DNA from 3 places in the Sphingobacterium sp. JUb56 genome. Region 2 is predicted to be linked to each of the others. Evidence: riboswitches for the same ligand, from Rfam matches in the RefSeq annotation. Region 2 holds a riboswitch; each other region holds the start of a gene.
What was found. A riboswitch is a leader RNA that binds a small molecule or an ion and turns the genes downstream of it on or off. The one in region 2 is predicted to bind S-adenosylmethionine.

Region 1: another riboswitch for S-adenosylmethionine. It lies ahead of FHR29_RS05015 (O-acetylhomoserine aminocarboxypropyltransferase/cysteine synthase family protein); the one in region 2 lies ahead of FHR29_RS16520 (hypothetical protein).
Region 3: another riboswitch for S-adenosylmethionine. It lies ahead of metE (5-methyltetrahydropteroyltriglutamate--homocysteine S-methyltransferase); the one in region 2 lies ahead of FHR29_RS16520 (hypothetical protein).

Annotation. Positions count from the first base shown of each region.
Region 1 covers NZ_JACHWL010000001.1:1,247,374-1,252,122, reverse strand. The annotation lists gene FHR29_RS05025 (pyridoxal phosphate-dependent aminotransferase) at 1-514, shown strand, start outside; gene FHR29_RS05020 (prephenate dehydrogenase) at 527-1,369, shown strand; SAM riboswitch class I at 1,774-1,888, shown strand; gene FHR29_RS05015 (O-acetylhomoserine aminocarboxypropyltransferase/cysteine synthase family protein) at 2,117-3,424, shown strand; gene FHR29_RS05010 (homoserine dehydrogenase) at 3,464-4,645, shown strand.
Region 2 covers NZ_JACHWL010000001.1:3,870,919-3,875,667, forward strand. The annotation lists gene FHR29_RS16505 (DUF6266 family protein) at 1-250, opposite strand, end outside; gene FHR29_RS16510 (hypothetical protein) at 634-1,569, opposite strand; gene FHR29_RS16515 (bifunctional 2-polyprenyl-6-hydroxyphenol methylase/3-demethylubiquinol 3-O-methyltransferase UbiG) at 1,842-2,576, shown strand; SAM-I-IV-variant riboswitch at 2,665-2,758, shown strand; gene FHR29_RS16520 (hypothetical protein) at 2,794-3,057, shown strand; gene FHR29_RS16525 (S9 family peptidase) at 3,388-4,749, shown strand, end outside.
Region 3 covers NZ_JACHWL010000001.1:4,426,531-4,431,279, reverse strand. The annotation lists gene metE (5-methyltetrahydropteroyltriglutamate--homocysteine S-methyltransferase) at 1-2,290, opposite strand, end outside; SAM riboswitch class I at 2,447-2,551, opposite strand; gene FHR29_RS18870 (phosphatase PAP2 family protein) at 2,627-3,394, opposite strand; gene FHR29_RS18865 (response regulator transcription factor) at 3,457-4,146, opposite strand; gene FHR29_RS18860 (sensor histidine kinase KdpD) at 4,206-4,749, opposite strand, start outside.

The DNA.
Region 1 (4,749 bases), 2.6 Mb from region 2:
CATTATGTCTATTGAAGGTGCAAAAGATGTTGCCTTGGAACTTAATTCATTAAGCAAATCCTCCAATATGGCCGGATGGCGAATCGGTATGTTAGTGGGCGCAGAGGCACGGATCAATGAAGTATTACGTTTTAAAAGCAACATGGATTCGGGAATGTTCTTACCAGCTCAATTAGCAGCGGCCAAGGCATTGCAGTTGGATCAAACATGGTATCAAGATTTAAATGCAATCTATCACGAAAGAAGACAGTTGGTTTTCGAAATCATGAACCTGTTGGGCTGTACATATAAAAAGAATCAGGTCGGTTTATTTGTGTGGGCCAAAATTCCAGATAATTACGAATCAGGCTACACGTTAAGTGATGAGGTGTTAGATCTATCACGTGTCTTTATTACTCCCGGAGGTATATTCGGAAGTGCTGGAAACAGCTATATTAGAATAAGTTTATGTGCCTCAGTTGAAGTATTAAAAGAAGCAATTGCTAGAATAGAACAAGCAAAACAAACGAATTAAGATTGAAATAACATGATGAATATAGCCATTATTGGCGTCGGTTTAATTGGTGGCTCCGTCGCCATGAAACTAAAAGAAAAAAAATTCTGTGATCAGGTTTTTGGTGTTGACAAAAGCGATGCTAATCTAACGAAAGCATTGCAAATAGGCTTCATTGATCAAAAGGCAACATTAGAGGAAGCTTTAGAAAAATGTAAAGTGATCATTCTCACAGCTCCAGTTGATGCGATAATCACATTAGCGCCCAAATTATTGGATCTCGTAAAAGATCAAGTCATCATTGACATGGGCTCTACCAAACTAAATATTTTACAGTTAATCTCGGAACACCCTAATCGTGGCCGCTATGTTGCCGCCCATCCAATGGCTGGTACCGAATATTCAGGCCCCGAAGCAGCATTACCAAATTTGTTTAAAGATAAAATGATGGTTTACGTTGAGGCATTTAAATCTGATGAAGATGCGTTCGAATTAACAGATTCCATTACCGAACAACTGGAAATGCGGACGTCATTTATGACTGCAGAGGAGCATGATACACACACAGCCTATGTTTCCCATATTTCTCACCTGACTTCTTTTGCTCTAGCGCTAACTGTTTTAGAGAAAGAGAAATCGCAGGGTCGAATATTTGAATTGGCAGGATCTGGTTTTGAATCAACGGTACGCTTAGCAAAAAGCTCACCGGATATGTGGACACCTATTTTCAAACAGAACAGAGTTAATGTACTCGAAGTGTTAGAGGAAAACATCAAGCAGCTGCAGGCTTTAAAAGATGCCATCCAAAATGAAAATTACACTCAATTACACAAATTGATTAAAAAATCAAATAAGATTAAACGTATTATTAAATAAAACCCACTTGCTCCAACTGGCAAAGGCGAATTATTGTTTCATACAAAGTAATGGGAAGAAAGCATAGGAACTCGCAAGGTTCCTATTTTCTTTTTTATAAAAAAAGATCACAGGATCATCGCTCTGCCGTTGTTTGTTTAACACCGTATGCTTCGGTTATATTGCTTTCAATTACTGATATGGATTTCATCCACGACGTATAAACATATCGGAATAAATAAATGCTGCCCCCATTAACTACCAATACTTACATAATAGTGAGAGCTTACGATCAATTACGAGTAGAATTAGAAGTATTTTCTAAGAAATAGCATAAAATATTTTGGTTTGTAAAAAGCAAGGCATATATTTGCAACGTAGTTCAAATAGAAATACATCTAATCAACACCTCTTAATCAGGTCTTGATTTATAAAGAAGTGGCGAGAGACTGGCTCAATGACCCACTGGCAACCTTCAAAATACGTTTGAAAAGGTGCCAATTCCTGTCCAAAGTAATATTGCTTTGGAGGATATAAATGAAACGACAAATGATAATAACATTACAACAAAACAAGAAGGTAAATTCTAGCACCAACGTAACAGATACAAATATTCCATCAAAACAGATGCGAATGCTTTTGCACATGTTTACGTTTTCTTGTTAATCAATCTTTTTTAAAATTTATTGATTTCAAGTACATATCCATGTGCACAATCTCACCCCTATTTTTTATTAACGAATCTTCAACTAATTAATTATAACTACAATGTCTACAAATAAAAATTTAAAATTCGAAACACTTCAAGTGCATGCTGGTCAAGTTGCCGATCCAACAACTGGAGCGCGTGCAGTACCTATATACCAAACCAGTTCATACGTATTTGAAAATGCAGAACATGGAGCGAATTTATTTGCTTTAAAACAATTTGGAAACATCTATACACGTCTGATGAATCCAACAACAGATGTATTTGAGAAACGTATTGCTGCATTGGAAGGTGGTATCGCCGCTGTAGCAGTCGCTTCTGGACAGGCGGCACAATTCATTGCATTAAATAATATCGTAGAAGCTGGTGAAAATTTTGTTTCCAGCAGTAATGTATACGGTGGTACATATAATCAATTTAAAGTAGCATTTAAAAGAATTGGTATTGAAGTACGTTTTACTAAAGAAACAACAGCCGAGGAGTTTGAATCACTAATCGATGAGAACACAAAAGCTTTATACCTAGAAACAATTGGAAACCCAAGTTACGATATTCCAGATTTTGATAAGATAGCAGCTGTTGCTAGAAAACATGACTTACCACTTATCGTAGACAATACTTTTGGAGCTGGTGGATATCTATTTAAACCTCTTGAACACGGCGCTTCTGTAGTTGTAGAGTCTGCAACAAAATGGATTGGTGGCCACGGAACAAGTATTGGTGGTGTCATCGTTGATGGCGGTACGTACAACTGGGGAAATGGTAAATTCAAACAGTTTTCTGAACCTTCAGAAGGATACCATGGATTAGTTTTTTCAGATGTTTTTGGCGTTAATGGCCCATTTGGAAACATTCAATTTGCAATCCGCGCACGTGTTGAAGGACTACGTGATTTTGGACCAGCTATTTCACCCTTCAATTCATTCCAATTAATCCAGGGCCTAGAAACATTATCACTTCGTGTTCAGCGTCATGTAGACAACACATTAGAAATTGCGAAATGGTTAGAAGCCCATCCGCAAGTGGAAAAAGTGAATTATCCAGGGTTAAAAAGCTCTCCTAGCTATGCAAATGCACAAAAGTATTTAAAAAATGGATATGGTGCTGTTCTTTCATTTCAAATAAAAGGTGACGTGACAAAAGCCGATGCTTTTATCGATAGCTTAGAGCTAATAAGTCATCTCGCAAATGTGGGTGATACGAAATCATTGATCATACACCCTGCGGCGACTACACATCAACAACTGAGTGAAGAAGCTCAAAAAGCTGCAGGTGTATTTGTAGGATTATTACGCCTATCTGTCGGTATCGAACATATTGACGATATCAAAGCAGATTTACAACAGGCCTTCGATAAAATTAAATAATTTCAGATAGCACTATTATATAAAAGCGTAAAAAAAACTATGAGTAAGAAATTAACGATTGGAATGTTTGGATTTGGGGTTGTAGGACAAGGATTGTACGACATTATCAAGACTAAAAACTTAAATTTAGAAATTAAAAAATTTGTCATCAAGAACGCTGACAAAAAAAGATCATTACCTGCTGAATTATTCACAACAGATGCTGAGGCTATTCTTGGTGACCCTGAAATCAATACCGTAGTAGAATTGATCGATGATGCTGATGCGGCTTACGCACTGACTGTTCGTGCATTAAAATCTGGAAAAAACGTTGTTTCTGCAAATAAGAAAATGATTGCCACGCATTTAGAAGAATTAGCGGCAATACAACAAGAATACGGAACAAGTCTACTATATGAAGGTGCAGTATGCGGAAGTATTCCAATTATCCGCAATTTAGAAGAGTATTATGACAATGAATTATTACATGCCGTGACCGGTATTTTTAATGGCTCCTCTAATTTTATATTGTCTAAAGTCTTCAACGAAAATCAACCTTATGCAGATGCACTAAAAGAAGCGCAGGAATTAGGTTTTGCTGAAACTGATCCTACATTAGATGTCGGTGGTTTTGACCCTAAATACAAATTAACGATCGTCGCTGCTCATGCTTATGGTATCAATGTAAATCCTGACGATGTTTTCAATATCGGTATTGATAAATTAGGAGCACAAGATATTCGCTTTGCAAAAGAGAAAAATTTCAAGATCAAATTGATCCCTACTGCTCGAGAAATAGATCAAAATAAAGTGGTTCTTTATGTTATTCCTAAGTTTATCAGTTCGGAAAACATTTTATTCAATGTTGAAAATGAAAATAACGGCGTCCTTGTAAAAGCAGCATTTGCAGATGAACAATTTTTCTACGGTAAAGGTGCTGGAGGTCATCCTACCGGATCTGCAGTATTATCTGATATTACAGCGCTACGTTATGACTACAGATATGAGTACAAGAAGCATTTAAATACAGATGCATTATCATACAGTACCGATCATGAAATCAAGGTGTACTTGAGATATGAAGATGACAGCCTAGTTGAAAAATTAGGTTTCACAAAAATTATTGAAAGATATTATGCTCCTGATTTTAAGTACGTTATTGGAACAATAAATTTGAAGAAAATCACAGACCTTAAATCTGAAATAAACAAAACAGGAAATTTTATAGCTGAAATTGCCTAAATTAATAAAAAGTACCGAATACCAACCAACCCTAACACTTGCTAATCACAAGTGAAAAACGTTGGATCTACTTGTAGGTTCAACGTTTTTTTATTTATCATCAC
Region 2 (4,749 bases):
GAAAAGTTCCGATACGACTGCCTTTGGGGGCAACGTTTTTATAGCCAAATGCGATCGGTGCTTTAAGGTGTCTCAGAAATTGGGATACTACCTTCATACGCATCCGGTTAATAAGCGTCAATTCGCTAGGAGCTCTTTTCACAACTTTCGGAAGAGAGCGAATAATAGCCTGACCGTTTAATTCATAACCTACAATGCTTCCGACTTTACCCGAAAAGGGTCCATTTATCCCACCTTTTAAAATTGCCATAATGGTTTATTTATTTGAAAATTGGCTACAACAAAATATGAGTTTATATAAGTAACTATCTCGCAATTATAACTAAGTAAAAGAGAGGTTGTATTACCGCGGTTTAAACTCTAAAATACTTCTATAAACTCTTAAATATCATTTATACATTAATATAAGTTATTAACCGACGGAAGTTTTACTACGGTATATTTCACCTTCAGCTTCACTCCATATTCAAGGTAAAGCATTTCCACTACATGCCCGTATATCAAATGAAAAACTAGAACACAATAAACTTTGATCCGAAGGACCTCACAAATGCACTTGATTAATATCAAAGGCATTGTAATTAAAAAAGACACATTTATTCAGGTGGCCTATGCTACATTTCATTGAGCTACTCAGTCCATTGACGACATATAAAAAGGTAATTCGACGCTTTCTTTCACTAAACGGCCTTCATCAAGTATATCCATAACGATTATACCTTTGTAATACGGTTTATTGTATCTTTCATCCGATACTTTTTGGATACTGGTAAATTTACCCCTCGTTTGAAAACGCTTCCAGTTTTGATCAAGGGATCCATAGGATTCCTCCAACATAAACAGTCCGGTATATTCCCAATATTTAACACTGTATAATGGGTTAGTGTCATCAAAGTCAATCTCCTTGCCTACCAATTTGGAAATATCGCTTTCCAGCTTCAAACTTATAAATTGACCAGAATTGGAGTGAGCAACATATGTATAATAGTTGTACTGGTCCGATCTGTCTGGATTAACAGTTGATTTAGTAGAAGATGAATACATAGAGAAAAAATTAAAAGCTGGTTTCACTGTCATTACATCAAGGATCATTGCTTCGCACGGTGCATATTTAATGGCGTGCAGATCTACTTTACCAGTCAATACTCGTTCTTGCTCATTGTTTTTATAAACTTTTCCACTAAAAGAAAAAGATAATCGACCGCCTGCTTTTTCATATTTAAAATCCGCGATTTGAAAAGATTTCTCTGGCTGAAGATGTGGAGCAAAATAGTTACCATCAGCTGAAGAATTTTGTTTGAAATACTGAACCTTGGCTAATGCTCCATTAGAAAGTAAAGTTAATTTCAATTGTGAATAAGTACCATCAGACTCCTTTACGCTCGTAATAAGATTGATCTGTCCACAATTGTCCAAATTATAGTCGTACTTCACTTTTCCTCTGACAGGATGATTATTGTCAGAAAACACGATACTCATGTTTGATAGGGGATCAATTTCTTCTGATTTCTTGCAACTAACAATAAGCAGTGCGCAAAAAAATAGCAATAAAAGCAGATATTTTTTCATTAAATCAATATTAGTTTCATTAAAATATTAAAACATTTATGTACAATATATTTTACAGTTTAAAAATAACCAAAAATTAATTCAATATCAAATTTAATTTTCCTAATAAAGAGATAATATATTAATAACAGTGTAACTTACTAAAGGTTTATCCACCCTTTTTGATGGGTGGATCGTCAAGTATGCTTTTATGTCTCGTTCAGCCAACTAAGTTTTGATAAAAATAATATTGGCAGTAAATTTGAAATTATCTTGAAACGGCGAATAATAAAATGAAACAAAACAAATATGATGATCCTAGCTTCTTTGAAAGCTATGGAAAGATGCAACGTTCTATAGATGGTTTAAATGCTGCTGGAGAATGGCATGTTTTACAGAAAATGTTACCTGATTTCCAGAATAAGAAAGTGCTTGATCTAGGTTGCGGATATGGATGGCACTGCATTTATGCTAAGCAAAAAGGGGCTAAAAATGTAATTGGAATTGACTTATCTCAAAAAATGATTGATAAAGCAAAAGAGCATTCCAAAAACTTTGAAATTGAATATAAAAAAATGGCCATCGAGGATATTAATTTTGACCATGAAGAATTTGACGTCGTTATTAGTTCACTTGCATTCCATTACCTAAAAGATTTAAGAAGTGTTTTTATGAAAATAAATCAAATTCTTAAAAAAGGAGGAAGTTTTGTCTTTTCAATGGAGCACCCTGCTTTTACTTCAAGAGCTGAACAGGATTGGTTTAAGGATGAAAATGGAAATCGTCTGCATTGGCCGATGGACAATTATCAGGAAGAAGGTCAAAGAAACACTCGATTTCTTGGACACGAGGTAACTAAATACCATCGAAATTTAGAAACTATCATCAACACAGTTATTAAATCTAATTTTGATATTCAACAAATATCGGAACCCAAACCTTCAGAGGAAGTTTTAAAAATTTATCCGGAAATGAAAGACGAGATGAGAAGGCCAATATTTATTATAATTTCCACTATAAAGAAATAATAATCTAATCGACATCATTCATAAAATTCTCATCATGAATTAATTATTTTAAAATAAATTTTGAAACAAAATAAAATCTACTAACTTTGTAGAGTATTCAGAATTGCACGTTGCAATACCAACCGAGTTACATAACCGCGGTGGTAAATTAATATGGGTTTCGACCAAAAATATCTGGATACAGTTTATGGTTTAATCCTTTAAATTTTTAAATTGTATGTCAACACCAAATCTTTATCAACATTTACTGGAAAAATTCAGTTATTATTCAATCAACGAACTGATACAGCTCAACAATGATACGGTATCGGAAAAAGGTTGGGGTTCTTCCAAATCTACATTCCGCACTGCGCTCATAAGCACTTTTTCTAAAAGAGGGCTAGATCTTTCCAACATCATTTCTAGAGAAGATGGTTTTACTTCCGTAAAGTATGTCGCAGTAAGATTAGAGGAAAATACGCTTATCCCGATTCTCCAATAAGAGCAAAGACAGCTTTAAAATTGCGTATTCACTCAGCGCTAAAAAGGTTAAATAGCCCTTTCTTTTTGAGCACTGAGTGAAACTTTTTTTATCCAGCTAATTCTGTATAACTTTCAGTTACTAATATCAATGCTATGCCGCTTTATGCTTTTTTTTAATGCGTTACAATCGTATTTCATAATTTCACCAATTTCCTTCAATAGCTTAACACAAAGTGATATCGCATCATTCTGAACAATTCCTTCACCTTGTTTTCTTTCTCTAATACTTTATTTAATATGTTAAATGATCGTAGATTTTGTATCTTGCCTGTTCATATTCGTATTCTTTATGAAAAAAAAATCTTTAATAACGCTTTCCATTTTATTATGCGCTTCGGCATCAATAGCTCAGGAAAACAAAGAAACCAAAATGGTTCTTAATATGGAAAACACCGCAAAAGCACCATTAGATCCGCAGACACTTTGGAAATTAGGCCGTGTTTCTGGAGAAGGAATTTCAACAGATGGAAAAACTTTAGTATATGGTGTCTCTAATTATGCTATAGAAACAAACAGTTCGGAAAAAAACCTTTACACATTATCATTAGAAACAGGTAACACAGCTCCTCTAACAAGTGAAAAGGGCGGTGAGTCTGTCGTACAGATTACAGAAAATGGCGATATCATTTACTTGTTCAAAGGGCAACTTTGGAAAAAGAATAGATATAAAGGTGAAGCTATACAACTGACACATAGCGAAACTGATCTAGAAAATGTAAAGCTATCTCCAAATGGTCAATATATTTTATTTAGCAAAGCAGTTTTAATCAAAAAATATCACAGTACCGACAAATATCCTGATTTACCAAAATCTGACGCTTATGTTTTTGACAATCTTGACTACCGTCATTGGGACACGTTCAATAATGGAAAATTCAATCATCCATTTGTAGCCAGCTATAACAACGGTAAGATTGGCGAAGCAATTGATTTATTGCAGGATGAGCCTTTCTATAGTCCTCAAATGCCATTTGGCGGTTCTGAAGATTTTGAATGGACACCAGATAGTAAAGCTGTGCTATATGTTAGTAAAAAAAGGTTTGGAACAGAGTATGCCGTGAGTACAAATACGGATATCTACCGCTATGATCTTACTTCTAAGCAAACAACAAATCTGACTGAGGGTATGAATGGCTATGATACCAACCCGACTTACAGTCCAGATGGAACTAAGTTAACTTGGCTAAGTATGAAAAAAGATGGTTACGAAGCCGATAAAAATGATATCATTATTTTCGATAAAGCCTCATCTCAGCGTTTAAATCTAACTGCACATTGGGACGGCACAGTAAACTCTTTCATTTGGAGCAAGGACAATCGCAAGATTTATTTTGTAGCACCATCCAAAGGTACCGTACAACTTTTCGAACTGACTGTTCCTACTAATTTAAAAAACAAATCTTTAGCATCGATTAAACAAATCTCTGAAGGAAATTTTGATATCACAGGAATTGTGGGACAGGTAGCCAATCAGTTGATCGTAACATCAACAAAATTCACAAGAGCTACAGAGATTTACAAATATGACTTAGCGAATAAAACGTTAACGGCATTGACGACTGTCAATGATAAAATGTATGCTCATATCAGTGATAATAAAATTGAATCCAGAATTACAAAAGCTTCTGATGGCCAAGATCTTTTTTCTTGG
Region 3 (4,749 bases), 560 kb from region 2:
CAGCTTCAACCATAGCTTCTAAGGCAGCTTTAGTCTCTGGCCAAGCACGTGTTTTTAAACCACAGTCAGGATTTACCCAAAGTTGTTCAGCTGGAACTACCGCTTTTGCTTTACGTAATAATTCAACCATCTCTTCTGTACTCGGTACACGAGGAGAGTGAATGTCATATACACCTGGTCCAATATCGTTTGGATATTTAAAATCTGCAGCAAATGCATCTAATAATTCCATTTGCGAACGTGAAGTCTCGATAGTAATTACATCAGCATCCATTGCAGCAATATCTTCAATGATATCGTTGAACTCAGAGTAACACATATGGGTGTGAATCTGTGTATCGTCATCTACATTCGATGATGAAACTCGGAATGAACGTACAGCCCAATCTAAATATTGTTGGTGATCAGCTTTACGTAATGGCAGACCTTCACGAATTGCAGGCTCATCGATTTGGATAATTTTAATACCTGCTTTTTCTAAAGCTTGTACTTCATCTAAAATCGCTAATGCAATTTGGTAAGTTGTTGTAGAGCGTGGTTGATCGTTACGTACGAATGACCATTGTAAGATCGTAACCGGCCCCGTTAACATTCCTTTTACTGGACGGTTTGTCAGGGTTTGAGCGTATGAAGACCAACGTACGGTCATATCAGCAGGACGGTAAACATCACCATAAATAACTGGAGGTTTTACACAACGTGAACCATATGATTGAACCCATCCGTTTTTAGTGAAGGCATAACCTGCTAATTGCTCTCCGAAGTACTCAACCATGTCATTACGTTCGAATTCACCATGAACTAATACGTCGATATCCAATTGCTCCTGAAGACGGATTGTTCTTTCTGTCTCTTCTGCGATTTCTTTATCGTATTGTTCTTGAGAAATTGCGCCTTTTTTCAAATCAGCTCTCCATTTACGAACATCTTTAGTTTGTGGGAATGAACCAATTGTCGTTGTTGGAAATGCTGGAAGATTAAATTTCGCTTGTTGTGCTTCTTTACGAGCTAAGAAAGTAGATGTACGTTTAGCATCATCATCAGTGATATTTGCTGTACGTTCTTTAACTTCAGGCTTGTGGATTAAAGAAGATGTACGACGGTCTTCCGCAGCAGCCTTATTGGCTTCGAAACGCTCAGCTGTTTTTGCATCTACTTCGCCTTCAGCTAAGATCGCTAAATCTTTTACCTCTGCTAATTTTTGCTTAGCAAATGCCAACCAATTTTTAACTTCTTTAGGCAATGACTCTTCATTATCTTCATTGTCTAAATCGAAAGGTACGTGTAATAATGAACTCGAAGGTCCTACTAATACACGGTCTTTGCCTAAAGCATCAACAGCTTTTTTGATTTGTGCTAAAGATTTTACGTAATCATTTTTCCAAATGTTGCGACCTTCAACTACACCCAAAGAAAGTGTTAATGAAGCCGGAACTTTGGCTAATATAGTGTCGAGTTGGTTTTCACCTCTTACTAAATCAACATGAACTGCGTAAACTGGTAAGTTTAGAGCTGTTTCTTCGTTGTCACGTAAAGCCTCGAAATAAGTCGTTACAATAATTTTGATGTCTTGAGCAGCAGCAGCTAATTTAGTGAATACACTAGTGTATAAAGCACGTGTTGCATCATCAATATCTAAAGCTAAAAATGGCTCATCAATTTGTACATATTTTGCACCAGCGGTAGCCAATTTAGTTAAGATTTCTTCATATACAGGAACCAACTTATTGATTAAATCGATACGGTTGAAACCAGATTCTTTTTCTTTACCTAATAATAAGTATGAGATCGGGCCAATTAACACAGGCTTCGTTTCAATACCTAAAGATTTTGCTTCATTATATTCATTTAAGAATTTCTCTGAAGTCAATTTGAATTCTTGATTTTTCACGAATTCAGGTACGATGTAATGGTAGTTGGTATCAAACCATTTTGTCATTTCCATTGCCGTTACGTCAACGCCATCTTGCTGGAAACCACGCGCCATTGCAAAGTAAAGGTCCAAATTGTATCCTTTATCTTCGTTATTTAAAAGTGATTGATATTGTGCAGGGATTGCACCTACAGTTAATGTCAAGTCTAAAACTTGGTCATAAAATGAAAAATCATTGGAAGGAATCAAATCGATGCCAGCATCTTTTTGAGTTTTCCAGTTGCCTTCACGGATTTTCAGTCCAGCCTGCAATAATTCTTGCGCGCTGATTTTTTTAGCCCAATATGCTTCATTGGCCTTTTTCAACTCGCGGAAGGCACCTACACGTGGGTAACCTAAGTTGTTCGTTAGTAACATAAATATAAAATTATTTTATTTGTTCAACCTTAACGAAGCAAGAAATTAGAAAGATTTTTTTTATTCGAAATAAAAAACGATCAAAAATTCTTGAATCTATTTACTAAATTTTTTGATTGCTTTTAGAGAGGAGGGCACAAGATATATTTTGTGTCTAGCTTATCATTCCCACTTTTTGATGGGGTAGAATGTAGCACCTTGTCAATCGACAGGTTGCTAAGGCTTCATTGGGTCTATTCCCTCTGCCTTTCTCTATAAGCGCTGTAAATATCGGAATTAGTTTTATAAAAACAAATATTTTGTAACTTTTATATAAAAATGATAATAAACCAAGGTTTAAAATTGGAAATTAGCAGACAAACCAATTTGTTTTCCATTGTAAAACGGTGTTGCCATCGTTAGGTAACTTGTTTTTTTTGATTGCAAGTGTTTATCAAATAATGGTAATAGCCAGTATGCAATTTTTGTTCCCATAATACCAATACCAGCTCCCATAGCGACGTCAGAAAACCAATGTTTATGATTATACATTCTCAGGTAACCTGTTCCCGCCGCAATTGTATAGCCTGCAATACCATACCAAATGGATTGATCTTTATATTCTTGCCATAGAATTTCTGCACCGGTAAAAGGTACAGCAGTATGTCCTGAAGGAAAAGATTCTTGATCTGCGCGATCAGGTCTCCAAGTAGGTGTCGTTTTTTTTATGGTATATACTGCTGATAAGGTGATTGCATGGGCAATCGAACTTACCACTAAGCGTTGTTTTAAATTGTGCTTACTTGGTATTCCGAGTAAGTCAAGCCCAAAGACAGCGGCAGAAGGAATGAAAACACTAACATTATCAAGTTTAAAAGTTTTGGACGGATCATTATTAATTGAATTGTTTATTTGTTGATCCTTATGTTTGAGGTATGGGCTATTTAATGAGATTACTCCGTAAGTCATTAAAGCCGCAGGAACTATTAATTGCTTATAATTTATTGGCTTAGCATTGGTTTCAAAATCTTGATTATCATTTTGTAAAGTATCTTTTTGCGCATAAAGCGATGTAGAAGAGCAAAAGATTGAAAGGATTAAAAAAAATGGAATTGATAGTTTCATTGTTGCAAGATAAACAAAAAGAGATGTTTTTAACATCTCTTTATTATTCTAGTAATTGTGTATTAGCTAACCAATAATTTATAGCCTTTTCCATGTACATTGACAATTTCAACTTTGGGATCATCTCGTAGGTATTTTCTCAATTTGCTTAAGAAAACGTCCATACTCCGGCCTGTAAAATAATTGTCATCATGCCAAATTTTTAAAAGGGCTTCTTCTCGAGTCAGTACATCATTCTTTTTTAGACAAAGTAGACGTAATAATTCCGCTTCTTTCGTTGATAGTTTTTGTTGCACACCTTTATGCGCAATTTGTTGACTTGTATAATCGAAGAAGTACTCTCCAATCTCAAATTTATCGCTTACAACCTGATCATCTTTCTCTCTTACAACACGCTTAAGCAATGCATTTATGCGAAGGAGCAATTCTTCCACTCGAAATGGTTTTGTGATATAATCATCGCCACCAAGTTCAAATGCTTCTGTTTTATCTTCCATCATACCTTTTGCAGTAGCAAATATGATGGGGGTTGTTGTATTTATTTTCCTGATTTCTCGGCCTACTGTAAAGCCATCTTTCTTGGGCATCATGACGTCTAAAATGCAAAGATCATAACTGCTCTTACGAAATTGATTGACAGCTTCTTCACCATCTGTACATAAGGTGACATCAAATTTCCCTTTAAGCTCTAAATAATCTTTTAATAAATCTCCTAAGTTTGGATCGTCTTCTGCTAATAATATCTTCTGCATATTCTTATGGTTTTGTTCGAATATTGATGATAATATACGAAATTAATATCGTTTTAAATTTAATTTTTTATGGGTAATAGGATGTCAAACTGCGTTCCCTTATCTTTATCGCTTTTTACTTGAATTTTACCATTCATTCTTTTAATAATATCATAAACATATGATAGTCCCAATCCAAAACCTTTTACGTTGTGGACATTTCCTGTAGGAATGCGATAAAATTGATCAAATATTTTTAATAGATGATCTTTTGCCATTCCAATCCCATTATCAATAATTGTAATTTGAATACTTTCTTTTGTATTTTTGGTTTTCACAATTATGTGTGGATTATCTTTACTGTATTTTATAGCATTATCTACCAAGTTGAAAAATACATTTGACAAATGAAGTTCATCTCCTACTACAATATCATTTTGTGCATCAAAGTGATGTTCAAATTTGCCACCTACTTTTTGTATTTGAAGTTGCATGCTGTCTAATACTGCTGAAAGCAGATCATTAATGTGAATAGGTGTTTTTTCTAGCTTTAATGTTTCTTTTTCCAGACGGGCAATATCTAATACTCGTTCGATATGGTTACCTAATCTCACATTTTCATCA